4 regions of the Streptomyces sp. NPDC001493 genome follow, and region 1 is predicted to be linked to each of the others. Evidence: riboswitches for the same ligand, from Rfam matches in the RefSeq annotation. Region 1 holds a riboswitch; each other region holds the start of a gene.
The links. A riboswitch is a leader RNA that binds a small molecule or an ion and turns the genes downstream of it on or off. The one in region 1 is predicted to bind cyclic di-AMP.
Positions count from the first base shown of each region.

Region 2: it holds a riboswitch for cyclic di-AMP, as region 1 does, so the genes downstream of both, ACWCWD_RS28310 (M23 family metallopeptidase) here and ACWCWD_RS23630 (M23 family metallopeptidase) in region 1, are expected to answer to the same signal.
Region 3: it holds a riboswitch for cyclic di-AMP, as region 1 does, so the genes downstream of both, ACWCWD_RS17825 (transglycosylase family protein) here and ACWCWD_RS23630 (M23 family metallopeptidase) in region 1, are expected to answer to the same signal.
Region 4: it holds a riboswitch for cyclic di-AMP, as region 1 does, so the genes downstream of both, ACWCWD_RS34490 (M23 family metallopeptidase) here and ACWCWD_RS23630 (M23 family metallopeptidase) in region 1, are expected to answer to the same signal.

Region 1 is NZ_JBSFHV010000017.1:68,275-75,445, forward strand. Features, by position in the region: gene ACWCWD_RS23610 (STM4013/SEN3800 family hydrolase) at 1-73, shown strand, start outside; gene ACWCWD_RS23615 (STM4012 family radical SAM protein) at 81-1,520, shown strand; gene ACWCWD_RS23620 (STM4011 family radical SAM protein) at 1,528-2,421, shown strand; gene ACWCWD_RS23625 (SGNH/GDSL hydrolase family protein) at 2,430-3,254, opposite strand; gene ACWCWD_RS23630 (M23 family metallopeptidase) at 3,435-4,298, opposite strand; cyclic di-AMP (ydaO/yuaA leader) riboswitch at 4,301-4,457, opposite strand; gene ACWCWD_RS23635 (tyrosine-protein phosphatase) at 4,886-5,695, shown strand; gene ACWCWD_RS23640 (hypothetical protein) at 5,724-6,122, opposite strand; gene ACWCWD_RS23645 (DUF6126 family protein) at 6,169-6,348, opposite strand; gene ACWCWD_RS23650 (helix-turn-helix domain-containing protein) at 6,422-7,030, opposite strand; gene ACWCWD_RS23655 (aspartate aminotransferase family protein) at 7,102-7,171, opposite strand, start outside.
Region 2 is NZ_JBSFHV010000023.1:109,519-116,689, forward strand. Features, by position in the region: tRNA gene ACWCWD_RS28300 (tRNA-Met) at 175-248, shown strand; gene ACWCWD_RS28305 (PP2C family protein-serine/threonine phosphatase) at 741-1,868, shown strand; cyclic di-AMP (ydaO/yuaA leader) riboswitch at 2,161-2,313, shown strand; gene ACWCWD_RS28310 (M23 family metallopeptidase) at 2,325-3,380, shown strand; gene ACWCWD_RS28315 (aldo/keto reductase) at 3,599-4,546, shown strand; gene ACWCWD_RS28320 (PrsW family intramembrane metalloprotease) at 4,576-6,153, opposite strand; gene trmB (tRNA (guanosine(46)-N7)-methyltransferase TrmB) at 6,294-7,171, opposite strand, start outside.
Region 3 is NZ_JBSFHV010000011.1:170,381-177,551, forward strand. Features, by position in the region: gene eno (phosphopyruvate hydratase) at 1-1,072, opposite strand, end outside; gene ACWCWD_RS17825 (transglycosylase family protein) at 1,411-2,151, opposite strand; cyclic di-AMP (ydaO/yuaA leader) riboswitch at 2,155-2,337, opposite strand; gene ACWCWD_RS17830 (transglycosylase family protein) at 2,627-3,727, opposite strand; gene ACWCWD_RS17835 (cytochrome P450 family protein) at 3,834-5,180, opposite strand; gene ACWCWD_RS17840 (nucleoside triphosphate pyrophosphohydrolase) at 5,173-6,156, opposite strand; gene ACWCWD_RS17845 (SurA N-terminal domain-containing protein) at 6,182-6,883, opposite strand; gene ACWCWD_RS17850 (protein kinase domain-containing protein) at 7,056-7,171, opposite strand, start outside.
Region 4 is NZ_JBSFHV010000039.1:17,420-24,590, forward strand. Features, by position in the region: gene ACWCWD_RS34480 (M16 family metallopeptidase) at 1-1,154, shown strand, start outside; gene ACWCWD_RS34485 (M16 family metallopeptidase) at 1,181-2,563, shown strand; cyclic di-AMP (ydaO/yuaA leader) riboswitch at 2,776-2,943, shown strand; gene ACWCWD_RS34490 (M23 family metallopeptidase) at 2,957-3,721, shown strand; gene ACWCWD_RS34495 (GntR family transcriptional regulator) at 3,974-4,669, shown strand; gene ACWCWD_RS34500 (HPr family phosphocarrier protein) at 4,837-5,118, opposite strand; gene ACWCWD_RS34505 (bifunctional acetate--CoA ligase family protein/GNAT family N-acetyltransferase) at 5,629-7,171, shown strand, end outside.

The sequences.
Region 1 (7,171 bases):
CGGTCACCGGCTCGGCCACGAGGCCGTCTGGACGGTTCCGTACGCCCACTTCTTCCTCGAACCGGGGGCCTGACCCGACCATGACCACCACTGTCCCCACCGCCCCGGCCGCAACACCCGCCGCCACTCCCGCCCCGGCCGGAGCGCCCGCCACCGGCGCGACCGAGCGGCCGTACCAGAGCTATGTCTACGCCTACCCCCACAAGACGGCCTACGAAGAGCTCGGCGACCGCCCCGCGCTGCGCGAGCTGTGGGCCGGGGAGTGCAAGGACGCTCTCCAGCTCTACGCCCACATACCGTTCTGCGAGGTCCGCTGCGGCTTCTGCAACCTCTTCACCCGGATCGGCGCCCCCGACGAGCTGACCACCCGCTACCTCGACGCGCTCGACCGGCAGGCGACCGCCGTACGGGACGCGCTGGGCGACGACGGACCGGTACGGTTCGCCGCCGCCGCGTTCGGAGGCGGTACGCCCACCTTCCTGACCGCCGGCGAGCTGGATCGGCTCTGCGACATCGCGGAGAAGAGGATGGGCGCCGATCTGCGCGCGGTGCCGCTGTCCGTGGAGACCTCCCCGTCCACGGCGACCGCCGAGCGGCTCGCCGTGCTCGCCGACCGGGGCACCACCCGTATCAGCATCGGTGTGCAGAGCTTCATCGACGGCGAGGCCAGGGCGGCGGTCCGCCCGCAGCGCCGGGCCGACGTCGAAGCGGCGCTCGGCCGCATCCGCGAGACCCGGATACCGGTCCTCAACATCGACCTGATCTACGGCATCGACGGGCAGACCGCACGGTCGTGGCTCGCCTCGCTGGATGCCGCCCTGGTCTGGCGCCCCGAGGAGCTGTACCTCTACCCGCTGTACGTGCGCCCCCTGACCGGCCTCGGCCGCCTCGCCGAAGGCAGCGGCCCCGAGGCCCGGGCGGCGGCGGACACCGCCTGGGACGCCCAGCGGCTCCACCTCTACCGCACCGGCCGCGACCACCTCCTGGCCCACGGGTACGAACAGGTCTCGATGCGGATGTTCCGCCGCGCCGACGCGCCCCAGGAGGGCCCCGACGACTACGCCTGCCAGACGGACGGCATGGTCGGCCTGGGCTGCGGCGCCCGCTCCTACACCTCGTCGCTGCACTACTCCTTCGACTACGCCGTCAAGATGGGGCAGATCCGCAACATCATCGACCGCTTCACCACCACCGGGGACTTCACCCGGGCGGAGCACGGCCGCCGCGTCGACGGCGACGAGCCCCGACGCCGCCATCTCCTGCAGTCGCTGCTCCAGGCCGCCGGGCTGCCGCGCGCCGAGTACCGGCAGCGGTTCGGCAGCGACCCCGTGGACGACTTCCCCGTGGAGCTGGCCCGCTTCGCGGAGCTCGGCTGGCTGGACAGCGGCAACAGCAGCAGCAACAGCGGCCATGACCTCCTGCGGCTGTCCCCGGAAGGACTCGCCCACTCCGACGCGCTCGGCCCCGCACTCTTCTCCCCCGCCGTGCGCGCCGCGATGGCCGCGTACGAGGCGAGGTGAGCGGCGCGTGGACCTGACGATCCTCTACCGCGGCCCGCTCGCCTCCTGCGACTACGACTGCCCGTACTGCCCGTTCGCCAAGAGGCGGGACAGCCGGGAACAGCTCACGGCGGACCGGGAGGCGCTCGAACGCTTCACGGCGTGGGTCGCCGCACAGACCGGGGACCGTCTCTCGGTGCTCTTCACCCCGTGGGGCGAGGGGCTGGTGCGGTCCTGGTACCGGCGGGCGCTGGTCGAGCTGTCCCACCTGCCGCAGGTGGCTCGGGTCGCGATCCAGACGAACCTCAGCGGCAGGACGGACTGGCTGTCCGGGGCGGACCCGGACCGGCTGGCGCTCTGGTGCACGTACCACCCCGGCCAGACCCCGTACGACCGGTTCCTCGGCAAGTGCCGGGAGCTGACCGCGGCGGGGGTGCGGTACAGCGTGGGCGTCGTCGGTTTCGAGGAGCACCTCCCCGAGGCGCGGAGGCTGCGGGCGGACCTGCCGGAGCGGGTGTACCTGTGGGTGAACGCCGCCGAGGGGCGTACGTACACGGACGCGGAGGCGGAGCGCTGGACGGCGCTCGACCCGCTGTTCCCGTACAGCCGCCATCCGCACCGCTCGGCGGGGCTGCCGTGCCGGACCGGGGAGTCGGTGATCTCGGTGGACGGGGACGGCACCGTGCGCCGGTGTCATTTCGTCAAGGAGGAGCTGGGCGGTCTCTACGACGGGAGCTACCGCCGGGCGCTCGCCCCGAGGGCCTGCCCGCTGGCGGTCTGCGACTGCCACATCGGGTACGTGCACCTGGAGTCGCTGCCGTTGTACGACGTGTTCGCCGGGGGTGTCCTGGAGCGGATTCCGGCGGCGCCGGCCGGGCCCGCCGCGGCGGGCCCGTCACGTCTCCGGCTTCCCCTGGTGTAGCGCCCCGCTCAGAGCGGCAGCAGGTCCGGGCGCTTCGCGGCGACCTCGTCGCCGGAGGACTCGCCGCGCAGCCGGCGGCCGATCCAGGGCACGAGGTACTCGCGTGCCCAGTGGATGTCGTCGCGCCGCACCTCGAAGGTGTTCCGCTGGATCTGCGGGGGCCACGGCTGGTCGGGGTCGGCCGGGGTCTCCAGGCCGAGGACCTGCGCGGCGCGCAGTGCCACCCGGGTGTGCCCGCCGGAGGACAGGTGGAGCCGGTCGTCGTCCCAGGCACGGCGGTCCTGGATCGAGCGGAGGGACCAGAGGTCGAGCACCGGGCAGTGGTAGCGGTCCGCGATGGCCCGCAGGTGGACGTTGTAGGTGGCGATCTTGCCGCGCATGTGGCGCAGGACCGGCACGCCGCGGGTGTCGAATCCGGTGGTGACCATGACGGTACCGACGGCGTCGGTGAGGTCGGCGACCGCACGCTCGAAGCGCTCCGCCAGGTCGTCCGGGTCGGTGCCGGGCCGGATGATGTCATTGCCCCCGGCGCAGAAGCTCACCAGGTCCGGTGCGAGCTCCTTGGCGCGGGGGACCTGCTCCTCGACGATCTGGTCGAGGAGTCGTCCGCGTACCGCGAGATTGGCGTACCGGAATTCCCCGCGCGGGGAATCGGAGCTCGTCGCCTCGTCGAGGACGGGAAGCTGCTCCGCCAGGAGAACCGCGAAACGGTCCGCCCAGCCGACATAGGTCCCGTCGGGTCCGGGGTCTCCGACTCCTTCGGTGAAACTGTCGCCGATCGCCGCGTACGACCCGATGATGTCTGTCTTCTGGATTCTCGAATCGTCTGCCACGGCCACATATCTTGCCTCTTTCAATGTGACCTACGCGACCGTAAGAAGGGGTTGACGTGGGGTGAGATAGACCACCCGGTCAGGTTTTGGTAAAGCCGGAATAAGTAGAGGGGCGGCACGCTTGCGCGTACCGCCCCTCGAAGCCCTGACGGATCGTGACGACCGTCATCGGGAGTGGTCTCAGATGGAGACGCCGTGGAGACGCAGGTAGGCGATCGGGTCCACGTCCGAGCCGTAGCTCGGGGTGGTGCGGATCTCGAAGTGGAGGTGCGGGCCGGTGACGTTGCCGGTGGCACCCGAGAGACCGATCTGCTGGCCGCCGGTGACGGTCTGGCCGGCCGAGACCATCAGCTGCGACTGGTGCGCGTACTGGGAGTACATGCCGTCGGCGTGCTTGATGATGACCTCGTTGCCGTAGGCGCCGTCGTAGCCGGCGGAGACGACGGTGCCGGGGCCGACGGCGCGGACGACGGTGCCGGTGGCGGCGCTGAAGTCGGAGCCGGTGTGGTAACCGCTGGACCACATGGAGCCGGAGGCGTGGTACGGGGTGGTGACGGTCGCGTTGGCGATCGGGGTGGTCCAGCCGGTGCTGTTGCTGTCGGCGGCCTTGGTGGTGGTCGCGGCGGACTCGGTCTTGGTCGCCGGGGCGGCCTTCGTCTCGGTCTTGGCCGCGGTCTTCGCGGTCTCGGCCTTGGCGGAGGACGCGGTGGAGGCCGAGCCGGACGCCTGGGCGCCGAGCGTCAGCTTCATGCCCGGGAGGATCAGGCTCGGGTTGCCGCCGATGACCTCGCGGTTGTCCTGGTAGAGCTTCTCCCAGCCACCCTTGATCTTGTGCTGGGCGGCGATCTTCGCCAGGTAGTCGCCGGGGACGACCTTGTAGGCCTTGGCGGACTGGGCGGCGACGGGGGCCGACTGCTCGGCGGCGTGGGCACCCGTGGCTCCGAGGAGCGGCAGGGCGACGACGGCGCCGCCGGCTCCGACGGCGAGGATGCCGCGAGCGATCGGGCCGGACTTCTTACGACGGTGCTTACCCGGGATGGGCATGGGGAATTCCTCTCCGGCGCCTACGAGGTGAGCTGTCGGGTTCGGGCTGGAGATGCCCGGTCGCGCTGAACGCGACTTCACCCCGAGCCGGCCGGAACAACTCCGGTCGGCGGCTTACCTGGGTCCCCCGCTCCTGCCACGCATGAGTGAGTGCGAATTCCGGGCGGCGGCAGGATTAGGCGGTCCGTCCGGAGTGATGGCGAACGTAATCGAGCCGGGCCGGACGGAACAAGCCATCGCAAGCGGAACGGAATCCGCACGCCGATTTCGGCACTCTTTTCCGGTCACCCTCCGTGGATTACGGATCTTGGCATTCCGCACGACGGACGGAGAGTCCTCCGGCGCCCCGGCCACGCACGGTCACGGATATGATCCCGCTCACCAGATCACCCACCATCTCCCCTAAAAACGGGTGATGTTGCTGGAAATCCATACAATACGGACATGTCGCGCACATCACTGATGACGGTTCCTCAGCCTTCGAGGAGCCGCCGCCACCGCTTCGCCGCCGCGGAGCGATGTCGTAGGGTCGCGACGAGCCGACGTCGGCGAGCAGCGCCGGCGCGCAGAAGCACCGAGGAGCCGCTGTGACGCAGGTGCCGCAGTTCTCGCCGGCCGAACCCGAGCTGAGCGGGGTCCGTAACTTCAGGGACGTGGGCGGGCTGCCCACCACCGATGGTCGGCGGGTACGGCACGGGAGGCTCTTCCGCAGCGGTCACCTCGCCGCCGCGACCGCCGAGGACGCCGTCTTCCTCGGCCGGCTCGGCCTGCACACGGTCTTCGACTTCCGTAATTCGGCCGACCAGAAGCTGGACGGCTTCGACGTGGAGCTGCCGGGCGTCCGCAACGTCCGCATCCCGCTCTCCGACCCCGCCGACGGGGCCGGTTTCTGGCGTCTGGTGCGCGAGGGCGACATCGCGCAGCTGCGCTCACTGCTCGCGGACGGTAAGGGCACGGAACGGATGCTCGTCTCGTACCGCTCGATCATCACGGACCGCACGGCCGAACTCGGCCGGGTGCTGCACGCACTGGCGGAGGACAGCGTGCCGGCGCTGATGCACTGCGCGGCGGGCAAGGACCGGGCGGGCCTGACGATGGCGATGACGCTGCTCGCGGTCGGGGTGGAGCGCGACGCGATCGCGGCGGACTACCTCAAGTCCAACGACGCCCACCGCCGGTACCGCCTGCGGCGCGGCGACAGCGCGGACCCGGTGGTCTCCACCGAGGTGATGAGCCTGCTCAACCCGCTCTTCGGGGCGCACATCGACTATCTGGACGCCGCCTTCGCCACCATCGAGGAGAACTGGGGCACGACGGAGCGCTACTTCTCCGAGGGGCTGCGGCTCTCCGGCGAGACCCGGGAGCGGCTGCGCGAGCGGCTGCTGGACGAGGCGTAGGCCTCGCGGTCGGGTCGCGGGCGGCCGGTCAGCCGGACGATCCCGGCCCGGCCGCCCGGACCCACCCCTCATCGAGGTGAATCGTCCAGGCGTTCCCCACCGCCCGGTCGAGTTCGACCAGGACCGCGACGTCGGCCACGACCGCGGGCGCGTCGGACACCCGCGGTGGAGCGTCCGGGACACCGTGCCGCCGGTAGGTCGGCAACACGCCGTCGCAGTCGAAGGCATGCAGCGGCACGGAGTCACCGCCGAACCACGCGGCCCGGTTCTCCTCCGCCCACGCGGCTGCGGCGTCGACCCGGTCCAGGTGCGCCAGAAGGTGCACCGGAGCGGGCCCGTGGCTGAACTGCACGAGAAAGCCCGCGGCGTCGACCGCCCACCAGTCCCATGTGTGTCCGGGCCGGGGGTGCCGCAGGATCGTCTCCATGTGGGCCACTGTACGGAGGCCGGAGCCGGGGCTCCGGACGACTCCTCTACTGGTTGCCCCCGGCGACGGCGAACAGGATGTAGAGGAAGGCGGCGATGACGTGCCCGGCGACCAGGTAGGCGACGAGCCGGATGACCATCCCGCGCGGCATCTTCCGCTCCTGGGTGTCCCGGGTCGCGCCGGGCTGCCGAGGGGTGAGCGGGTCGTAGTGCTCCGAATCGGACATGACGGTCCTCTCTGCCGTACGCCCGGGGCCGGGCGTACGAGGAATGGGCGCGGCACCGGGGTGCCGGGCGCGGTCAGCGCCGACGGGTCCCGTCGCCGAGGCACAGCTCGGCGGCGGGGCTCTGCAACAGGGTGTGTACGAAGATCAGCTCGGCGCCCTCCGGTCCGGCGGCGGCGATCCGGTGCGGGGTGAGCGAGTCGAAGTGGGCGCTGTCGCCGGGCCCGAGCTCGTGCGCGGATTCGCCGAGGCTGACCCGCAGCCGCCCTTCGAGGACGTACAGCCACTCCTCCCCCGGGTGGACCCGCACCAGGTCGCCCTGGGCGCCGTACGGGACGCGCACCCGAAGGGCCTGCATGGCGCGGCCGGGTCCGCCGGCCCGGCGGTACATCCAGCCGTCGGCCTCGGGCCCGTCGAACCGGCCGCCGCGCACGATCGCGTCGCGTTCCGGGGGGATCTCGCCGAGGAGCTCGGAGACGGTCGTACCGTAGATCCTGGCGAGGCCGAGAAGCACGGGCAGCGAGGGCTGCCGGTTTCCCGTTTCGAGCCGGGAGAGATGGGCCGGGGAGAGCCCCGCGCGCTGCGCGGCGGCCTCCAGGGTGAGGCTCCGGCTCCGGCGCAGCTCGCGCAGGCGGGGGGCGACACCGGGGAGGTCGTCGGCCACCCCTCCGTCGGGAGGATTCATGTCTCCATTGCGCCACCGACTTTCCTCTGAGGCAAATTTCTTGCCTCAGAGGCAAAGCGCTCCGGGAGTGGTCAGCGGTTGGCGACCGCCTGCTTCACCAGCGTGCGGCCGAAGTCCCACATCAGGCCGCCCCCGCTGTGG
Region 2 (7,171 bases), on a different contig from region 1:
CCGGTCCACCCCTGCTCGGGCACTGCCGCCCCCGCGCCTCCGTCGGGCGGCCCCGGCGGGGCTCGGGCCGGTTCGTGCCGCCTCCGCGGCGCCCGCTTCCCGCCGTCTCCCGGGTGGCCGTACGCCGGGGTGGTCAAGAGCCCGTTCAGGATGGCGTAGAGTTGTGTTCATCGACGCGGGGTGGAGCAGCTCGGTAGCTCGCTGGGCTCATAACCCAGAGGTCGCAGGTTCAAATCCTGTCCCCGCTACTGAAGGCCCGGGCCCGGCACGCACAGCGTGCCGGGCCCGAGTCGTTTCCATGGCCCTGTGCCCGCTCGTCACCGCTCGGCCCTGCCGCCCGCTCGCGTACGCGGTCCCGCGGCATAACGATCTGCCGTACCGGGCATGAAATGGTCCATCCAGGAAATGTCTCGCACGCCTGCGCGGTCCGTGCCGCCCGACCGAATGCGTGGACGGGCGTCCGGCCGGCCGGGTAACCGGTCCGCCGCTTCCGTGTGCGGCGCGCCGGGGCTCGCGGCGCGGCGCGGAACTCATCGCTTCGCCGGTCCTGACCGCCCGGCGTACGCCGGCGATGGGGGGCGCTCGAAGGGGAGTCGCGCGCTCCCCCCTATGGACGACGGGGAGTCGCCGCGCGGCGCGGTTCGGGCCAGCCTGGGCGGGGCGCGGTAGGTTCCGCAGCCGTGGCGGGACAGGGCAGGAGAAGCGCAGAGGTGGGGAAACCGCTGTACGAGCATGGCTGGATGGCCGGGGGTGTGGGCGCCCGGCGTTTCGTACGGATGCTGCCTGCCCTGCTCATCGCCGGCGGACTCGTATTCGACATCGCTTCACCGCCCCGCTTCACGGCGGTGCCCCTGTTCGTCGCCGCCCCTCTCATCGCCGCTCCGTTCGCCTCCCGGGCGGGGACCATCCGGATCGGTGTCGCCTCGCTCGCCGCCGTCATCGCGATGCGGGTGTACGTGGGCACCATCGGGCAGATCGTCCCGATCATCGAGACGCTCACCGTGTTCACCACCGCCGTGCTGGCGCTCGTCATCAACGGCGTCGTGCGGCGCGGCAACGAGCAGCTCGCCTCCGCCCGGATCATCGCGGAGACCGCCATGCGCGCGGTGCTGCCCGTTCCGGCCGACCGGGTCGGCGGGCTCCATGTCGCCGCGCGGTACGAGGCGGCGCAGGCGGACGAGTACGTCGGCGGCGACTTGTTCGCCGTCGCGGACACCCCGTACGGCGTGCGCCTCGTGCTCGGTGACGTACGGGGCAAGGGGCTCGACGCGGTCGAGGCGGTGGCGGTGATCATCGGCGCCTTCCGGGAGGCCGCCGAGCAGGAGGAGACGCTGGAGGGCGTGGCGCAGCGGCTGGAGCGGGCGCTGGCCAGGGACGCCGCGCGGCGCGGGGGGCTGGACCCGGTGGAGGGGTTCGTCACCGCGGTGCTCGCCGAGATCCCGGAGGGCTCCGCGACCTTGCGGATCGTCAACCGGGGCCACCCCGAGCCGTTGCTGCTCCATGCCGGAGGGGCGCTGGACGTGCTGCGGCCGAGCATGCCCGCACTCCCTCTCGGCATGGCGCTGGGCGCCTGGCCGGACCAGGTGGACGAGTGGGAACTGCCGCCGGGGGCGACGCTGCTGACCTACACGGACGGGCTCTCCGAGGCGCGCGACCGGGCAGGCGTGTTCTACGACCCGGCGGAGCGGCTGCGCGGGCGGATCTTCCCCGGTCCGGACGAACTGCTGACGGCGCTCACCGACGACGTCCGCCTGCACACCGGTGGCCGCTCGACGGACGACCTGGCGCTGCTCGCGGTCGCCCGGCCGGCGGAGGACCAGCCGGAGCGCCGGACCACCGTGCCGATCGTGGGCCGCGGGGACGGCTGACGCGGTGGTGCGCGCCGTCGTCCCGGGGCGCTTCCGCGCTTCCCCGGGGCTGCCGGACGGATGCGGCGACGGTCCGTAGCAGACCGGTGCCGCTCGATAACATATGACACACCGTCAGAAAAGTCGGGGTGCACCGGCAGTCCGCAAGTCGCCCCGATGAGTGGTGATATGCGGTGGTAAATCCCGCCCCGAAGTGGGAATGATCAAGGGGAACGGCTTGGAATCGGAGCCGTGTGTCTATTAACGTTCGATAACGCAGCGCGGTCGTCCCAGCCGTCGTCAGAGACGGCGCCGTGCGCGAGCGCCGAATTCCGCAAGGGAACCGGGGAACCACTTCTTGGGGTGAATCGGACACCTGTGTCTCGTCAGAGACGTCAGGCGCCCGTAGGAGACCTTCCTGCTCCGAACCCGTCAGCTAACCCGGTAGGCGAGAAGGAAGGAAAGGAGTGCGCCCCCGTGGCGTCCAACCAGCCTGCCCCAGAAGCCCCGTCACCCTTTGCCACCCTCGACGGCTTCGGCTCCCCCGGCGACTCCGACAAGGCGTGGGAGGAATGGAACCCCACCGAGGATTCCCTCCGCCCCGTCCGCGGCCGGCACCGCGTGGCCAAGCAGCGTGGTCTCGCGCGTAGTTCCACCGTCCTCGGGGTCGGCGTCATCGCGGCCGTCGGTGCGGGCGGCATGGCCACCGCGCAGAGCAAGCCGCCGGTCTCCATCTCTCTTCCCGATTCGCTCGCGGACAACCTTCCCGACGCCAAGTCCGTTCCCGGGCTGGGCGCTCTGATCACCGCGGTCGAGTCCCACGACGCCCCGGCCCCGGTCGCGGCGGCCGCGCCGTTCACCACGGCCGGGCTCACCACGGCCGAGACCGAGCAGGGCGCCACCGACGCGGGCGAGGCCCTGCGCGCCCGCATCCTCCAGCAGGCCGAGCAGCAGCAGTCCGCCGCCGACGCGGACGCGAAGGCGGCCGAGGAGGCGGCGGCCGCCACCAAGGCCGCCACCGAGGCGAAGAAGCAGCAGGACGAGGCGGAGGCGAAGGCCGCCGCGGAGAAGAAGGCGGCCGAGGAGGCCGCGGCGAAGAAGGCCGAGGCCGAGAGGCTCGCCAAGCTCGCCGCCAGCTACTCGCTCCCCACTTCCGCGTACACGATCACCTCCACCTTCGGCGAGGCCGGCACGATGTGGGCCTCCGGGCAGCACACCGGCCTCGACTTCGCCGCGCCGACCGGCACCCCGGTCAAGGCCGTGCACGGCGGAACGGTCAAGTCCGCGGGCTGGTCGGGCTCGTACGGGTACCGCACGGTCCTGGAGCTCGACGACGGTACGGAGATCTGGTACTGCCACCAGTCCTCCATGGACGTGGTCGTCGGCCAGCAGGTCAGCACGGGCGACACCATCGGCCGCGTCGGAGCCACCGGCAACGTCACCGGCCCGCACCTCCACCTCGAAGTCCACACCCCGGACGGCACCGGCATCGACCCGATGGCCTGGCTGACCGGCAAGGGCCTCACGGTCTGACGCTCGGCGCACGGCTGAGCCCCCGAACCCCGGCAGCCTCGACGCCCCACCCCCCCCCAGGGCGTCAGGGCTGCCGGTTCTCTTTCCATCCGCGGCTCCGCGTCGGCCCCGAGCACGGACGCGGAGTACGTGCCAGGAGCGCGCCCCGGGCGGCGGACGGCCGCGATTCGGAGCCCCGGACCGGAATACGGCTCTCCGTCCACTCCGTTGAACCCCTCATGACTTCTTCTCTCCGCAAGCTCGGAACGTCCGGCATCGAGGTCTTCCCCCTCGCCCTCGGCGGCAACGTCTTCGGCTGGACCGCCGACGAGGCCCAGTCCTTCGCCGTCCTCGACGCCTACACCACGGCCGGCGGCAACTTCGTCGACACCGCCGACGCGTACTCCGCCTGGGTCCCCGGCAATCAGGGCGGTGAGTCGGAGACCATCATCGGCAAGTGGCTCAAGGCCCGCGGCAACCGGGCGGACGTCGTCGTCGCCACCAAGGCCGGTGCCCACCCCGAGTACCGGGGGCTCGCCTCCGGCACGGTCAAGAGCGCGGTGGAGGAGTCCCTGCGGCGGCTCGACACCGACTACATCGACCTCTACTACACCCATTACGACGACGAGGGCGTCCCGGTGGAGGAGATCGTCACCACCCTCGACCAGCTGGTCAAGGAGGGCAAGGTCCGCGAGATCGCCGCCTCCAACATCAGCCCCGAACGCCTGCGCGCCTCGCTCGCGTTCTCCGAGCGCGAGGGACTGGCCGGGTACGTCGCCCTCCAGCCGCACTACAACCTGGTCTCCCGCGACACGTACGAGGGCCCCGCCCAGGACCTCGCCGCCGAGACCGGTCTCGGCGCGGTCCCGTACTCCGCGCTGGCATCCGGCTTCCTCACCGGCAAGTACCGGCCCGGTACGCAGGTGGAGAGCGCCCGCGCCGGGAAGGCCGGAGCGTACCTGGAGTCCGAGCGGGGGCGGAAGGTGCTGAGCGCGCTCGACGCCGTCGCCGAAGCGCACGGGGCCGAGATCGCCACCGTCGCGCTGGCCTGGCTCGCGTCCCGCCCCACGGTCGTGGCGCCGATCGCCTCGGCCCGTACGCCCGAACAGCTTCCCGCGCTGCTCGCGGTCGCCGACCTCACGCTGACCGGCCAGGAGCTGGACCGGCTCACCGAAGCCTCCGCCTGAGCGCGGACCAGGGGCACTGATCAGGCCCGCTACTGCGGCGGGTGCAGATAGGGGTTGTGCCCGCCGTACTGCCGGTGCGGCGGCGGCTGTTGAGGGGCCGGGGCCGGGGCCGGGGCCGGTGATGGGGCGGCCTGCGGCCCGGGGGCGTACGGGGACGCCGGACCGGTTCCGTACGGTGCCGGTGCTGGTGCCGCGGCCGGGGGCGCGTAGCCCCGGGCCCCGTGCGCCGCGTGGGCCCCGTGCGCCGCGTGGGCCCCGTGCGCCGCGGGGCCGTACGGGACGGGCAGCGGGCGGCGGACGGCCGGGCGGAACACGCTGCGGGCCGCCTGGCTCAGCGCGGGGGCCGCGACGTCCCGGCGCTCCCACAGGTGGTGCAGCAACTCCTGCTCGCGCGCCGCGAAGTCGGCGCCCACCGCACCGCGCCGGGCGTCCCGCCGCAGCGCGGCCAGCGAGGTCGCGAACGACTCGTACTCCGCGACGGCACGGGCCGCCGCCCGGCCCCTGGCCCGGTCCGACGCGCCGTGCCAGTGCCGGGCCAGGTCACGGGCCATGCCCCGGGCGCGCATCGAGCCCAGCGCGAGCGGCTCGGCCGGGGTGAGCCAGCCGGCCACCGCGTACGCCGGGAACTCGGCGGCGAGCGTCCGCAGTTCCCGCCTGCGCGACCAGATCGCCAGCCAGGTCAGCAGCCCGAACACCGGCATCATGACGACGCCGTAGACCAGGTAGAAGCCGTACGGCCGCCAGGTCGCCGAACCGTTCCACAGGGCGTGCATACCCATCGCGCACACCAGCCCCAGCAGGGGCAGCGCGATCCGTCGAAGCCTGCCGCCGCGCCCGGCGGCGGCGAGACCGAAGCCGATGCCCGTGAGCGCCGTGAACACCGGGTGCGCGAAGGGCGACAGGACGATCCGTACGAAGAAGGTGCCGACCGTCACCGAGGCGATTCCCACCGTCCCCAGCTGCCGGTCCTCGCCGAAGGCACTGCCGAGATAGAGGATGTTCTCGCTGAACGCGAACCCGGTCGCGGTGAAGCCCGCCGCCACGATCCCGTCGACGACCCCGCCGAACTCCCGTCTGCGGAACAGGAAGAGCATCAGTACGGCGGCGCCCTTGGCGCTCTCCTCGACGATCGGCGCGACGACCGTGGCGCCCAGGGTGTCGGCGCCGGAGGGGTCCGCCGAGAGGTTCGCTATCCAGTACGTCGCGAAGGAGTTCGCGACGATCGCGACCAGCGCCGCCGCGCACGAACCCCAGGCGAAGGCGAACAGCAGGTTCCGCCAGGGCGCCGGTTCGACCCGGTCCAGCCAGCGGAACGCCGACATCAGCAGCGGCACCGGCAGCACCGCGAGCCCGAGACCGACGAGGAACCCCTCGGTGCCGGTCTCCCTGCGCACGAGCGCGAGGATGAGCAGCCCGCAGATGGCGAGCGTGACGATCACCGCGCCCGCGCGGAACGCCTTGCTGCGCCACACCATCCCGACGCGGCGCGGGCGGTAGCGCCAGTGGGCACGCTCCGGGACGGCGCCCAGGATCTCGCCGATCCGCTGCTCCTCGAGCACGGGGACGGCGGGCTGGTGCTGCTGGTGCTGCTCTGACCCGGCGGACATGTCCCGACCCTAACGAGCGGGACCGACAAACGACCAGGAGGTTCCCGTCCGGCCCCCGCCGAGGGGCCGGACGGGCTTTCAGACCCGCGCCGAGGGGCCCGGACGGGCTTTCAGGCCCCCGCGAAGACCAGGTCGTGGTCTCAGACCCTCGCGAACAGCAGGTCGTGGACGACGTGGCCCTTGTCCAGGCCCTGCCCCTCGAACCGGGTCAGCGGCCGGAACGCGGGACGCGGGGCGTAGCCGCCGTCGGGCCGGGTGTTCTCGAACCGGGGGTGCGCGGTCAGCACCTCCAGCATCTGCTCCGCGTACGGCTCCCAGTCGGTCGCGCAGTGGATCACCGCGCCCGGCTTCATCCGCCCCGACACCAGGTCCAGGAAGTCCGGCTGGATCAGCCGCCGCTTGTGATGGCGGACCTTGGGCCACGGGTCGGGGAAGTACACCCGCAGGCCGTCGAGGGACTCCGGCTTCAGCATCTCGCGGAGCAGGATGATCGCGTCGCCGTTGGCGACCCGCACGTTGGCCGAACCGGCCTGCTCGGCGAGGCGCAGGAGGTTGCCCTGGCCCGGGGTGTGCACGTCGACGGCGAGGATGCCCGTGGCCGGGTCGTCCGCCGCCATCTGGGCGGTGGCCTCGCCCATGCCGAAACCGATCTCCAGCACGACCGGCAGCCCGCCGAACATCTGGTCGAGGTCCAGCACGCTCAGGCCGTCGATGTCGAAGCCCCACTGCGGCCAGAGCCGCTCCAGCGCGTCCTGCTGGCCCACCGTGACCCGGCTGCGGCGCGGCTGGAAGCTGCGGATGCGGCGCTCGTGGTGCGAGCCGGCCGGGTCGGCGGCCGGGCCACCGGGGAAACGCGGCTCCTGGCGCAACCGGCGCTGCCGGTCGAAGGAGGCGGCCCGGCGGGCGGCGGCGTCGGCGGCTTCCGCGTCGGAAGGTTCCGCGTCGGCCGTGTCCTCGGTGGTGCTCGCGGCTGCGTTCACGTCCGCGTTCAGGTCCGCGTTCATATCCGCGGTCACGG
Region 3 (7,171 bases), on a different contig from region 1:
CGTTGCGCTGGGCGAGCTCGACGGCGTCCAGGGTCTCGGTCAGCGAACCGATCTGGTTGACCTTGACGAGCAGGGCGTTGGCCGAGCCCTCCTCGATGCCGCGGGCGAGGCGCTCGGGGTTGGTCACGAAGAGGTCGTCGCCGACGATCTGCACCTTGGTGCCGAGCTTGTCGGTGATGACCTTCCAGCCGGCCCAGTCGTCCTCGTACAGCGGGTCCTCGATGGAGACCAGCGGGTACGCGGAGACGAGCTCCTCGTAGTACTCGGTCATCTCGGCGGCCGAGCGGGACTTGCCCTCGAACTCGTACTTGCCGTCCTTGTAGAACTCGGACGCGGCGACGTCGAGCGCGAGCGCGATGTCGCGGCCGGGGACGAAGCCGGCCTCCTTGATGGCCTCGACGATGAGGTCGAGGGCGGCGCGGTTGGACTCGAGGTTCGGGGCGAAGCCGCCCTCGTCGCCGAGACCGGTGGAGAGGCCCTTGGTCTTCAGGACCTTCTTCAGCGTGTGGTACGTCTCGGCACCCCAGCGAAGGGCCTCGGAGAAGGACTCCGCGCCGATCGGGGCGATCATGAACTCCTGGATGTCGACGTTGGAGTCGGCGTGCGACCCACCGTTCAGGATGTTCATCATCGGAACGGGCAGCAGGTGCGCGTTCGGGCCGCCGAGGTAGCGGAAGAGCGGGAGGTCGGCAGCCTCGGAGGCGGCGTGGGCGACGGCCAGCGAGACGCCGAGGATGGCGTTGGCGCCGAGCGAGCCCTTGTTCTCCGTGGCGTCCAGGTCGCACATCGCCTGGTCGATCAGGCGCTGCTCGGTGGCGTCGTAGCCGACGAGCTCCGGGCCGATCTGCTCGATGACGGCGAGGACGGCCTTCTCGACACCCTTGCCCAGGTAACGCTTGGGGTCACCGTCGCGAAGCTCGACGGCCTCGAACGCGCCGGTGGATGCGCCGGACGGAACGGCAGCACGGCCCGTGCTGCCGTCGTCGAGACCAACTTCGACCTCGACCGTGGGGTTACCCCTCGAGTCGAGGATTTCCCGGGCTACGACGACGTCGATGGACGGCACGAGCATCTCCTTCTGGGATGTGACGCTGACTGTGCGGGGCTCTTGAGCCTTGCGACTAGAGCCTAACCGGACACAGGACATCGGCCAGCCGACCGTCCGTCCAGTGACACGGCGAGCCTACACATTGTTTCCGTACGGAACATAACGTGTGGCGATACGGCGTACGGCGGCCTGCCGTACGCCCGGGAAAGGATGCTTCTTCTTCCCCTCCCCCGGACCCGGCCCACGGCCGGACGCTCCGGGAAAAGGCCCTGGCCCGGCGTGCGGGGGGAGTGCGCGCCGGGCCAGGGAGTGGGAAAGGGGTGCCGCCGGACACCCCCGTTCCGGGGAGGAGAGGTTCGTGACTACTTCAGGTGGAGCTGCTGACCCGGGAAGATGAGGTCGGCGTCGTCGACGATGTCGTGGTTCAGCTTGAACAGCTTCTGCCAGCCGCCCTTGACGCCCTGCTTCTCGGCGATGGTGCTGAGGGTGTCGCCGGCGACGACCTTGTACTCGCCGTCGCCCTTCTCGACCTTGTCGCCGGTCGGCGTGGTGACGGTCTCGGACTTCTCGGCGGCGGGGCGGTCCTCGCTGCGGGAGGCGGTCTGCGAGTCGGTGGAACGGTCCGGCGTCGACGTGGAGGCGCTGCCGCCGGTCGAGGTGGAGCCGGTGCTCGCGGAGGTGTCGGTGCTCGCGGAGGAGGAGCCCGTGTCGACGCCCGGGTCCACACCGTCGTTGGTGAGGCCGCCGGCGCCGGCGCAGGACCAGGCGCTCGGACCCTGCATGTCGAGCAGCACCTCGGCGGTGGCGATCTGCTGCTCCTTGGTGGCCAGGTCGGCGCGGGGGGCGTACTTCGTACCGCCGGCGGCGGCCCAGCTGGACTGCGAGAACTGGAGGCCACCGTAGTAGCCGTTGCCGGTGTTGATGGACCAGTTGCCACCGGACTCGCACTGGGCGACGGCGTCCCAGGTGGAGACGGAGGCGGCGGAGGCGTTGGTGGCGCCCATCAGCGGGAGGGCGATGGCGGCACCGGCGACGCCGGCGAGCGTGGCCACACGGACGGCCTTGGACGAGCGGCGGTGCTTACCCTTGCTGGACAGCAGCATGGAAGATCTCCTCACCGACGCCTACGAGGTGAGCTGTCGGGTTCGGGCCAATGAGTTGCCCGGCCACACGTCCTTGCGTGTGGCTTCACCCCTAGCTGGTCCCGGCCCGCCCGTCGTTTCCGACGGGCCGTCCGATTCCGGCGGCTTACCTGGGTCCCCCGCTCCTGCCTACGGCGCTTTCGCGTCTGTTCCCTTCGACCGACGGCAGGATTCGGCGTGACGGTCGACGGGGCCCGCGGTGCGAGCGGCTCTGACCGTAAACAGAGGGAACCCCCACATTCAATGATGGACATATCAGACAATCAGACCTTACTGGCCATGCCTGAATAACCGTTTCCGCAGGTCAAAGCGGACATCTGCGAACCCCTGTGACCACGACACGCCGAAACAGCGAAGAGACCCATGTCTCACTTTCGCAAAAGTGGACATAGGCCCCCTAACTGCCCCTCTTTTCGGGCGTTTTTCCCGAGTTTGATCAGTTGGCGGGAGCGGTCTCCGCCGTGTCGGGAACGGTCTCCGGCGTGTCGGAAGCGGTCCCGGTCGCCGTGGAAGCGGTCGACGTGGTTCCGGTGGCCGTCTGCGTGGACAGGTCGAGCTCCTGGCCGGGCAGGATCAGGTCGGGGTTCGAGCCGATCACGTCCTCGTTGGCCTGGTAGAGCTCGGTCCAGCCGTCCGTCAGGTGCTGCGCGTCGGCGATCGCCCAGAGGTTGTCGCCGGACTGGACCGTGTACGTCCCGTCCGTCGCGAGCGCCGCGTCGTCGCGCGCGTCGCTGTCGCCGCGCGAGGCGTGCCGGCCGGTCTCGCGCGAGGCGTCGGCGGCGGCCTCGTCCGGGTCGGGCGTGCCGCGGTGCTTGCCGCCCGTCGCGGTGTCACCGGTCGCCGCGTCCGTCGCGCCGTCCGTCGTACCGGCTGTCGCGCCGCCCTTCGCCCCGCTCTTGCCGGGCGTGGTGCTGCCCGGGGTGGCCGAGCCGGAGGGCGAGGGGGTGACGGAGGCGTCGGGGCTCGGCGTGGCGCTGCTCCCGGTCGAGCCGGTCGAGCCGGTCGAGTCCGTCGCGCCGGAGGTACCGGTCGAGCCCGAGGTGTCCGTCGACCCCGTGGTGCCGGTGGAGACGGGTGCGCCGTCCGCGTCCGGGATCGTGCCGGCCGAGGCGCCCGCGTCCGCGGCGGAGACGGAGCCCGGGTCGACGCCGATGAGCGAGCCCGCGGGCGCGAGACCGGAGATGACCGCGCACCCGGGCCACGCCTGCGGGCCCTTGGCGTCGAGCACCTTCTCGGCCACGGCTATCTGCTGGGTGCGGCTGGCGAGGTCCGCGCGCTGCGCGTAGTCCGTACCGCCGTAGGCCGCCCAGGTCTCCTGGGAGAACTGCAGTCCGCCGTAGTAGCCGTTGCCGAAGTCGGCGCTCCAGGTGCCGCCGCTCTCGCATTCGGCGACCTTGTCCCAGGTGGTCGCGTCCGCGGCGCCGGCGCTGCCCGCGGCGAGGAGCGGAATCGCCAGGGCGGAGCCTGTCACGCCGGCTGCGACGACGATGGCGGGTGCCTGGCGAGGGCGGCGGTGTCTGCCGTTCGCGGAGCCCATGGGAGTGCCTTCCGTGTGACTGACGGGTGAACTGATGCGTCGAACCGTGAACCTAGCGGGACTCGAACGTGTGTCACAAGTCGATCCCTCGCAGATCACGTGAACATCACAGTGTTGACGGAGCGTCACTTCTGTCGGGCGCCGGTCCCGGCGTGAACTCCACCGGAAGAGTGCGCAGTCCACGCATGATGAGCCCGCCACGCCACCGCAAATCGGCTGTTTCTCCCGCAAGACGCAGGTCAGGAAGGCGCCTCAGCAGGGTCGCGAGGGCGGTCCGGCCCTCCAGTCGGGCGAGCGGCGCACCCACGCAGTAGTGGATGCCGTGGCCGTAGCCGAGGTGCTGATTGTCACGCCGCGCGAGGTCGAGCGTGTCGGGGTCCTCGAAGCGCGCGGGGTCGCGGTCGGCCGCCGCGAGCACCACGAGCACCGGGTCGCCTGCCGCGATCTCCTCGTCGCCGATGGTCAGCGGTTCGGTGGCGTACCGCCAGGTGGCCAGCTCCACCGGGCCGTCGAAGCGGAGCAGCTCCTCGATGCCGGTGGCGAGCAGCTCCTCCTCCCCCGCCGCCAGGGACGCTTCCAGCCGGGCGCGTTCCCCGGGGTGACGGAGGAGGGAGTAGGTGCCGTTGCCGATGAGGTTGACGGTGGTTTCGAACCCCGCGAAGAGCAGGATGAAAGCCATCGCGGCGGCCTCGTTCTCCGTGAGGTGCTCGCCGTGGTCGCTGGTCCGGATGAGCTCGGAGATCAGGTCGTCGCCCGGGTTCTCCCGCTTGCGGTGGATGAGTTCGGCGAGGTAGGCGCGCATCCGCTTCACCGAACGCGCCACCCCGCCGCGCGGACCGCCGCCGTGGCGGATCATCATCCCCGCCCAGTCCCGGAAGTCGTCCTGGTCCTCCTCGGGGACCCCGAGCAGGTCGCAGATGGCGTAGATGGGGAGCGGGAACGCGAAGTCGTGGATGAGGTCGGCGGTGCCCGCGGCCACGAACCGGTCGATGAGCCGGTCCGTCAGCTCCTGCACGCGGGGCGCGAACTCCGCGACCCGGCGCGGGGTGAACGCCTTCGACACGAGCCGGCGCAGCCGGGTGTGGTCGGGCGGGTCGATGTTGAGCAGATGGGTCATCAGCTCGGCCTTGCGCTCCCCGGGGATCCCGGTCTTCCCCTTGGCGTGCGCCGACCCGGCGTGGTGGACCGGGTTCTTGGAGAGCCGGTTGTCGGCGAGCGCCTGCCGCGCGTCCGCGTACCGGGTGACCAGCCAGGCTTCGACCCCGCTGGGCAGCGTGGTGCGGTGCACCGGGCTGTGCTCCCGGAGCCAGGCGTACGCCGGGTACGGGTCGGTGGCGAACTCCCAGGTGAAGAGTTCGGGGGCGGCGGGGGCGCGGTGCGCGGGGCATCCGGCGGGGGCGGGACCGGGTTCGCGGTCCGCGGTGCTGTCGTCGTTCGCCGGCCGGTCACTCATCGACGGTGTCCGGGGCGCCGATGCCCTCCGCCGCGAGGATCGCGTCGCGGTAGGCGCGGGCCGCCGCGCGCAGGGCGGCTTCGGGGTCGACGCCCTCGGCCTCGGCGCGGACGGCGAGGGCGAGCAGCTCGTAGCCGAGGGTGTCGCCGGCGGGCGGGGCGACGTCCAGGTCCGACCCGCGGACCCGGCTGCCGAGCTTCGCCGCGAGGGCCAGCGCGGGCTGACCGAGCGGGATGCCCTCGGTGACCGAGTCGCGTCGCTTCTCGACCGCTTTGGTGCGCAGCCAGTGCGCGTGGACGTCGTCGGGGGTCTCGGCGGTCGCGTCGCCGAAGATGTGCGGGTGGCGGCGGATCAGCTTCTCCACCAGCCCGCCCGCCACGTCGTCGACGGAGAAGGGGGCGTCCTCGTCCTCCTCGGCGATCCGCGCGTGGAAGACGACCTGGAGCAGGACGTCCCCGAGCTCCTCGCGGAGTTCGTCGCGGTCGCCGTCCTCGATCGCCTCGACGAGCTCGTACGTCTCCTCGATGGCGTACTTCGCGAGGCCCCGGTGGGTCATCCGCGAGGTCCACGGGCATTCCCGCCGGATCAGGTCCATGACCTGGACGAGGTCGAGGAGCCGGGCGCCCGGCAGGTCGTACGAACCGGGGAGCAGCTCCAGGTCCGGCATCTGCACCCGGCCGGAGCCGCCGAGGCGGGCGAGTCCGTCGGTGAGCCGCTGGTCGCCCTCGCCGCCGACCAACACCACCACGGTCCGGTCGCCGACGCAGGCGTCGACCAGTTCCTCGGCGGTCAGCTCGGTGTTCTCGACGGTGACGCCCGCCTCGCGCAGATACGGCAGCTGCACGTGGTCGGGGGCGCCGCACAGCACGCGGTCGGCGGTGCGCAGCGTCTGCCAGGCGGGCCAGGACAGCAGTCCGGGAGCGACTCGGTGGCTGGCGGTGAGGAGGACGACCCGGCCGGGTGCTTCAGCGTTCACCCTTCGAACCTACCCCGGCGGTGTGTCAGCCCGCCGGGACGGTCTCCTGCTGCCCGGAGCCGTCCGCTCCGGCACCGTCCCCGCCGGATGCGGCGGCGTCGGTTCCGGTGGCCTTGGCGAGCCAGGCCGGCTGGTAGGTGCCGAGGCGGATCTGCTGGTCGTCCCAGGCTCCGTAGCGCGGGTTGACGTCGATGTGCAGCGACTTCGATGCCTTGGTGAGGGCTGCCGTCACCTTCTGGGTGCCCTCCTGGGTCTGCAGGTCCGCGCCGAGCGACGCCGCCAGCTTCGGCAGCTGGACCTCCTGGCGCAGGTCGCCGTCGATCTGCTCCGGGGAGATCCAGCGCTCCTGGAGGAGGGTCGCGGCCAGCTCGTCCTCGCCGCCGTACTGGGCGACGGCCGCCTGGTGCACCTGCTGGAGCTCCTTGCGGCTGACGGTCACCCCGGCGTCCTCGGCCGCCCGGTCGAGGACCTGGCTGAAGATCAGCCGGTGCAGCGCGGCGCGCGGGAGCTGGCCGGACCCCTTCACCAGCTGGGCGGACTGCGGCGAACTCTCCTGGGCGGCGCGGACCTCGGCGACGTCGGCCTGGAGGGTGGAGACCTCGATCCGCTGTCCTCCGACGATCGCGGCGGCGCCGGGGTGGGCCTCGCCACCGCAGGCGGTGAGGACGGGTGCGGAGAGGAGGAGCGCGGCGGAGAGGGTGAGCGCGGTGCGACGACGGCGGTGCAAAGGAGCCTCCCGATGAGAGTTTGTGCATCAGTGCACAAAGCCTTGCGGTGATCGATGTTAGGCAGTGGTGGCCATGGGGGCCACTGGTTCGACCAACGATTCGGGAGGAGTTGGGGATGTGGTGCCGTCGGGCGGTGTACGGGTGGCCGGCTCGGGCGTGTGGTCCGGGCGGTCAGCCGCCGCGTACGTCCCGCTGGTGGGTCAGCTGCCGGCGCAGCTCGGCGGGGAGCGGGTGGTGCGGGCCGTAGGTGCGCTCGGTGTCGTACAGCAGGGCCTGCAGCTGGGCGC
Region 4 (7,171 bases), on a different contig from region 1:
CGAAGCAGGTCAAGGGGAACGGCCACTTCGAGCTCGTCCAGGGCGCCGGCGGTTCGCTCAACGGCACGACCAGCTTCGAGCGCACCAACTACTTCGAGACCATGCCGACCCACCAGCTGGAGCTCGCGCTCTGGCTCGAGGCCGACCGGATGGGCTCGCTGCTCGCCGCGCTCGACGAAGAGTCGATGGAGAACCAGCGGGACGTCGTCAAGAACGAGCGCCGCCAGCGGTACGACAACGTTCCGTACGGCACCGCGTTCGAGCGGCTCACCGCGCTCGCCTACCCGGAGGGCCACCCGTACCACCACACGCCGATCGGTTCCATGGCCGACCTGGACGCGGCGACGCTGGAGGACGCGCAGACGTTCTTCCGTACGTACTACGCGCCCAACAACGCGGTGCTCTCGGTCGTCGGCGACATCGACCCCGAGCAGACCCTCGCCTGGATCGAGAAGTACTTCGGCTCCATCCCGTCCCACGACGGCAAGAAGCCCCCGCGCGACGGCACCCTCCCCGGCACCATCGGCGGGCAGCTGCGGGAAGTGGTCCATGAGGAGGTCCCGGCCCGCGCGCTGATGGCCGCCTACCGGCTGCCGCACGACGGCACCCGCGAGGCGGACGCCGCCGACCTGGCCCTGACCGTTCTCGGCGGCGGCGAGTCCTCCCGGCTGCACAACCGCCTGGTGCGCCGCGACCGTTCCGCGGTGGCCGCAGGGTTCGGGCTGCTGCGGCTGGCCGGAGCGCCTTCGCTGGGCTGGCTGGACGTCAAGACGTCCGGCGGTGTGGAGGTCGAGAGCATCGAGACCGCGGTCGACGAGGAGCTGGCGCGGTTCGCCGCCGAGGGCCCCACGCCGGAGGAGATGGAGCGCGCGCAGGCCCAGTTGGAGCGCGAGTGGCTGGACCGTCTCGGCACGGTCGCCGGCCGTGCCGACGAACTCTGCCGCTTCGCCGTGCTGTTCGGTGACCCGCAGCTCGCGCTGACGGCCGTGGGGCGCGTCCTCGACATCACCGCGAACGAGGTGCGGGAGGTCGCCGCGGCCACGCTGCGTCCCGACAACCGTGCCGTGCTGGTCTACGAGCCGGTCGAACCGGCCGACGAGACCGGTGCCGAGGACGGCGCGGACGCCGACGCCCACGAGGAGGCCGCCAAGTGAGCGACGCCGCCGTGACTGGAGTAGCCATGGACTTCCACCCGCAGCCCACCCCGGGCACCGCCCGCCCCTGGGCCTTCCCGGCCCCCGAGCGCGGCACCCTGCCCAACGGTCTGACCGTGCTCCGCAGCCACCGCCCCGGCCAGCAGGTCGTCGCGGTCGAGATCCACCTCGAAGCGCCGCTCGACGCCGAACCCGAGGGCCTGGACGGCGTCGCCACCATCATGGCGCGCGCCCTCTCCGAGGGGACCGACAAGCACAGCGCGGAGGAGTTCGCCGCCGAGCTGGAGCGTTGCGGCGCCACGCTCGACGCGCACGCCGACCACCCGGGCGTCCGGGTCTCGCTGGAGGTTCCCGCCTCCCGGCTGGCCAAGGCGCTCGGCCTGGTCGCCGAGGCGCTGCGGGCCCCCGCCTTCGCCGACAGCGAGATCGAGCGCCTGGTGGGCAACCGCCTCGACGAGATCCCGCACGAGCAGGCCAACCCCGCGCGCCGCGCCGCCAAGCAGCTCTCCAAGGAGCTGTTCCCGGCCACCGCCCGGATGTCGCGCCCGCGTCTGGGCACCGAGGACACCGTGCGGCGGATCGACGCCGCGGCGGTGCGCGCCTTCTACGACGCCCACGTCCGCCCCGCCACCGCGGTCGCGGTCGTCGTCGGCGACCTCACCGGCATCGACCTGGACGCCCTGCTCGCCGACACCCTCGGCGACTGGTCGGGCGACGCAGGCACCCCCCGCCCGGTGGCGCCGATCACCGCGGACGACACCGGCCGCGTGGTCATCGTGAACCGTCCGGGAGCCGTGCAGACGCAGCTGCTCATCGGTCGTATCGGCGCGGACCGGCACGACAGCGTCTGGCCCGCGCAGGTCCTCGGCACGTACTGCCTCGGCGGCACGCTCACCTCGCGGCTCGACCGGGTGCTGCGCGAGGAGAAGGGCTACACCTACGGCGTACGCGCCTTCGCCCAGGTGCTCCGCTCCACGGCCGGCGGTCCGGATTCCGGCCCCGCCGGTGCGGCGATGCTGGCCATCAGCGGCTCGGTGGACACCGAGTCCACGGGCCCCGCGCTCGACGACCTCTGGAAGGTCCTGCGGACCCTCGCGGCGGACGGGCTGACGGACGCCGAGCGCGAGACCGCCGTGCAAAACCTGGTGGGGGTGGCTCCGCTCAAGTTCGAGACGGCCGCCTCCGTCGCGGCGACCCTCGCCGACCAGGTCGAGCAGCAGCTGCCCGACGACTTCCAGGCCCACCTGTACGCACGGCTCGCCGAGACCGGCACGGTCGAGGCGACCGCCGCGGTGGTCAACGCCTTCCCTGTGGACCGGCTGGTGACGATCCTGGTGGGCGACGCGGCGCAGATCGCCGATCCGGTCCGTGCGCTGGGCATCGGCGAGGTGACGGTCGTCAGCGGCTGACCAGCCGTCAAGCACACGACCGGGTAGGCCCGGCCGCGACCCCGGTGGGAGAGATCCCGCCGGGGTCGCGGCGTTTGTCCTCTTTGCCATGAAGAGTGGCTGTCTGCCCTGTGGGATACGCTACAAAACTCCCTGTCCGTTTGGTGATCGAAAGCACCGCGGCCTAGCGTCGATCCGGCTGTCCGCCGACTGTGTACCGCACTCGCGGTGCCGGACAGTCATCGCCGAGTCCCCGTCAGGCGCGAGCCTGGGGAGCCGGGGACCCGCGAAGTCCCTGGGGTGAATCGGGCACCCGTGTCTCGTGAGAGGCGCGAACGCCCGTAGGAGACCTTCCTGCTCCGAACCCGTCAGCTAACCCGGTAGGCGAGAAGGAAGGAAAGGATCCGCTCCTCCATGGCGTTCACCCGTGCCACCGGGACGCATCGCGCCCCGGGCCGTCTGACGCGCTCCACCGCCAGGTTCGCCGGCGTCGCGGCCCTCGCCGCCACCGGCGTCGTCGGCTCGCTCGCCTCCCCGGCCCTCGCCGCCGACTCCACCCTCCCGTCGCCCGGTACGACCGGCCTCATCGAGGCCGTGACGCTCGGGGACTCCATCGCGGACCGGATAGCCGACCAGGCGGCGGCCCAGCAGCGCGGAGCGGAGGCCAGGGCGAAGGCCGAAGCGAAGGCGAAGGCCGAAGCCGCCGCACGGGCCAGGGAGGCCCGCGAGGAGAAGGCGCGCGCCGCCCGCGCCGCCGAGCGCGCCCGCCTGAACTCCTTCCACCTGCCCATCGCGGGCTCGTACATCAGCACCGGCTACAAGTCGAGCGGCTCGCTCTGGTCCTCCGGCAGCCACTCGGGCGTCGACTTCCACGCCGCCACCGGCACCCCGGTCCTCGCCGTGGGCGCGGGGACGGTCGTCGAGGCCGGCTGGGGCGGCGCGTACGGCAACAACATCGTGCTGCGGATGACGGACGGCACGTACACGCAGTACGGCCACCTCTCCTCCCTCGGTGTCTTCGTCGGCCAGCGCGTCTCCTCCGGGGAGCGGATCGGCCTCTCCGGCGCCACCGGCAACGCGACCGGCCCGCACCTGCACTTCGAGGCGCGTACCGGCCCGGAGTACGGCACCGACATGGATCCCGTGGCCTATCTGCGGGCCCGCGGCCTCACCGTCTGACCCCGGCCGCCTCACGCGTCCGGCCCCGCGGTACCGCCGCCCGGCCGCTGCCGGGCACCCCGACCGTCCCGAAGCCCCGGCCCGTGCCGGGGCTTCGGCATATCACCCGAAACCCCTCCGGCCACCGGCTCCGCAGGCAAAAGATATGTGCGAATTCCGGTACGCCATCGGAAATTCACTCAGATTGCAATAGAGTCACGGTGCAGGCTTCGATCGGCCGCGTTTCGCGGGGATTAAGGCGGAGGTTCGGACATGCGCATTCCCGCGCACTCGGTATGCACGGCAATCCGTGACGACATCGTCTCGGGCGTCTACGAACGCGGCAGCCGCCTGACCGAGGAGCTTCTGGCGCGGCGTTACGGCGTCTCCCGTGTGCCCGTGCGCGAAGCGCTGCGGACCCTGGAGTCGGAGGGGTTCGTGGTCACCCGCAGACACGCCGGTGCCTGCGTCGCCGAGCCGACGGAGCAGGAGGCGGCCGACCTCCTGGAGGTGAAGCTCCTGCTGGAGCCGCTGGGCGCGGCCCGGGCCGCGCAGCGCCGCACCGAGGCGCACCTCAAGGTCCTGCGCGGACTGGTCAAGCTGGGGCAGGAGAGGGCCCGCCGGGGTGAGGGGGAAGACCTGCGTTCCCTCGGCGGCTGGTTCCACGAGACGCTCGCCCAGGCATCCGGCAGCCCCGGCCTCATCGCGCTGCTGACGCAGCTCCGGCACAAGATCGCCTGGATGTACGCCGTCGAGCAGCCGGTCCGCCCCGTCGAGTCGTGGGCCGAGCACGGCGCTCTCGTGGACGCGGTGGCCCGGGGCGACGCGGAGCGCGCCAGGGGGCTGGCCGTGCAGCACGCGGAGCGTTCCCTGGCCGCGCACCGGCCGCGCCGGCCGGTCCGAGCGGTGAAACAGGCCCGGGTGAGCACTTTGCAACATCCCGTAAACACCTCGGGTGCCCGTCATTAACAATCGCGCCGTATACAAATAGCAGAGCGAATTGAAGGCGCTTTTTCGTGCTGTCGGAATTCTCGTCCTCACGGCTGCCCGGGAAATGACTGAGCCGCCCCGCCCGGTAGGGACGGTGCGGCTCGGCCGAGCGAGGAATTTCTTCACGGAGTCCGGCGGGAGGGGGATCAGACCGTTTCCGGGAGTTCGTCGAGCCCCTCGGCGACCAGCTTGGCCAGTCGGTCCAGTGCGGCGTCCGCGCCCTCCGCCTCGGAGGCGAGCACGATCTCCTCGCCGCCCTCCGCGCCCAGTCCGAGGACCGCGAGCATCGACGCGGCGTTGACCGGGCTGCCGTCGGCCTTGGCGATCGTCACCGGGACCCCGGAGGCCGTGGCGGCGCGGACGAAGATGGAAGCGGGGCGGGCGTGCAGGCCTTCGGCCCATCCGACGTTGACGCGGCGCTCAACCATGGTTCTGCCCTTCGTGAATCTGCGATGTCCTGACGGTAATTGATTTGTCTAGACCATTGTGTCATGGGGGCGTGGACCTGCGTAGCCTCCCGGCGGCGGAGCCGCCCGGTGGGCTTCCCAGCCTGCCCCGGCACCGAATCCGCCGCGACCCGTGCCGGGCCGCGGCGATGCCCGTACGACCCTGAGCGCCCGCCTCGGACGGCGGCCCGGCGGCCGGGCGAACGGTGGCCGAACAGCCGGTCGAACGATGTCCGTACGGCAGTCGGACGATGTCCGGACGGCGGCCGGACGGTGACCGGACGGTCCGTCGGGCCGTGGCCGTACGGGCAACCGGACCCCGACCGGACGGGCGGCCGGAGGGGCAGCCGGACGGACAACCGCAAGGCCGGTCGTGCGAGCAGTCGTGCAGGCGGTGGTCCGGGCGGCCGGCCGGCCACCCGGACGCCCCGGGCGCGCGGGGCGACCCGCGCGGACCCTTCCCGGAACGTGGGACCGCCGTAGGCTTTGCCCATGCAGCCCACGCCGGAGCAGAGTCCGCATCACGCGTACCCCGACCACTGGGAAGCAGACGTGGTGCTGCGGGACGGCGGCACCGCCCGGATCGGGCCCATCACCCCGGACGACGCCGGACGGCTGGTCAGCTTCTTCGAGCAGGTCTCCGACGAGTCGAAGTACTACCGCTTCTTCGCCCCCTACCCCCGGCTCTCCGACCGGGACGTCCACCGCTTCACCCACCACGACTACGTCGACCGGGTGGGGCTGGCCGCCACGGTGGGAGGGGAGTTCATCGCCACCGTCCGCTACGACCGGATCGACGACCGGGGCCGGCCCGCCTCCGCGCCCGCCGACGAGGCCGAGGTCGCCTTCCTCGTCCAGGACGCCCACCAGGGCCGCGGTGTCGCCTCCGTGCTGCTCGAACACATCGCCGCGGTCGCCCGGGAGCGGGGCATCCGCCGGTTCGCCGCCGAGGTGCTGCCCGCCAACACGAAGATGATCAAGGTCTTCCGGGACGCCGGCTACACCCAGCAGCGGAGCTTCGAGGACGGCTCGGTCCACCTCACGCTCGACATCGAACCCACCGCCGAGTCGCTCGCCGTGCAGCGCGCCCGCGAGCAGCGCGCCGAAGCCCGCTCCGTCCAGCGGCTCCTGGCCCCCGCCTCGGTGGCCGTGGTCGGCACCGGCCGCGCCCCCGGCGGGGTGGGCCGGACCGTGCTCCGCAACCTCCGGCACTCCGGCTTCACAGGGCGCCTGTACGCCGTCAACCACGCCTTCGCCCCCGACCGGGGCAGCGTCGACGGGGTCCCCGCGCACCGCTCGGTGGGCTCCATCGGCGAACCGGTCGACCTCGCGGTCATCGCCGTCCCGGCCGAACGGGTCCCCGAAGCCGTCGCGGACTGCGGGGAGCACGGAGTGCGGGGCCTGGTCGTCCTCTCCGCCGACTACGCCGAGCGGGGAGCCGAGGGCCGCGAGCGCCAGCGCGCGCTGCTGCGCCAGGCGCGCTCCTACGGCATGCGGATCATCGGGCCGAACGCCTTCGGCATCATCAACACCTCCGGTGCCGTCCGGATGAACGCGTCGCTCGCCCCCGAATCGCCCGCGCCCGGCCGCATCGGCCTCTTCACCCAGTCCGGCGCCATCGGCATCGCACTCCTCTCCGGTCTCCACCGGCGCGGCGCCGCGCTCTCCACCTTCATCTCGGCCGGGAACCGCGCCGACATCTCCGGCAACGACTTCCTCCAGTACTGGTTCGACGACCCCGACACCGATGTCGCCCTGCTCTACCTGGAGTCGCTCGGCAACCCGCGCAAGTTCACCCGGCTCGCCCGCCGCACCGCCGCCGTCAAACCGGTCGTGGTGGTCAAGGGCGCCCGGCACAGCGGCGCCACCCCGCCCGGCCACGCCGTGCCCGTCAGCCGCATTCCCGACGCCACGGTCTCCGCCCTGATGCGCCAGGCGGGCGTGATCCTCGTGGACACGGTGACCGAGATGATCGACGCGGCCCTCCTCCTCGCCGACCAGCCGCTGCCCGCGGGCCCGCGGGTGGCGATCCTCG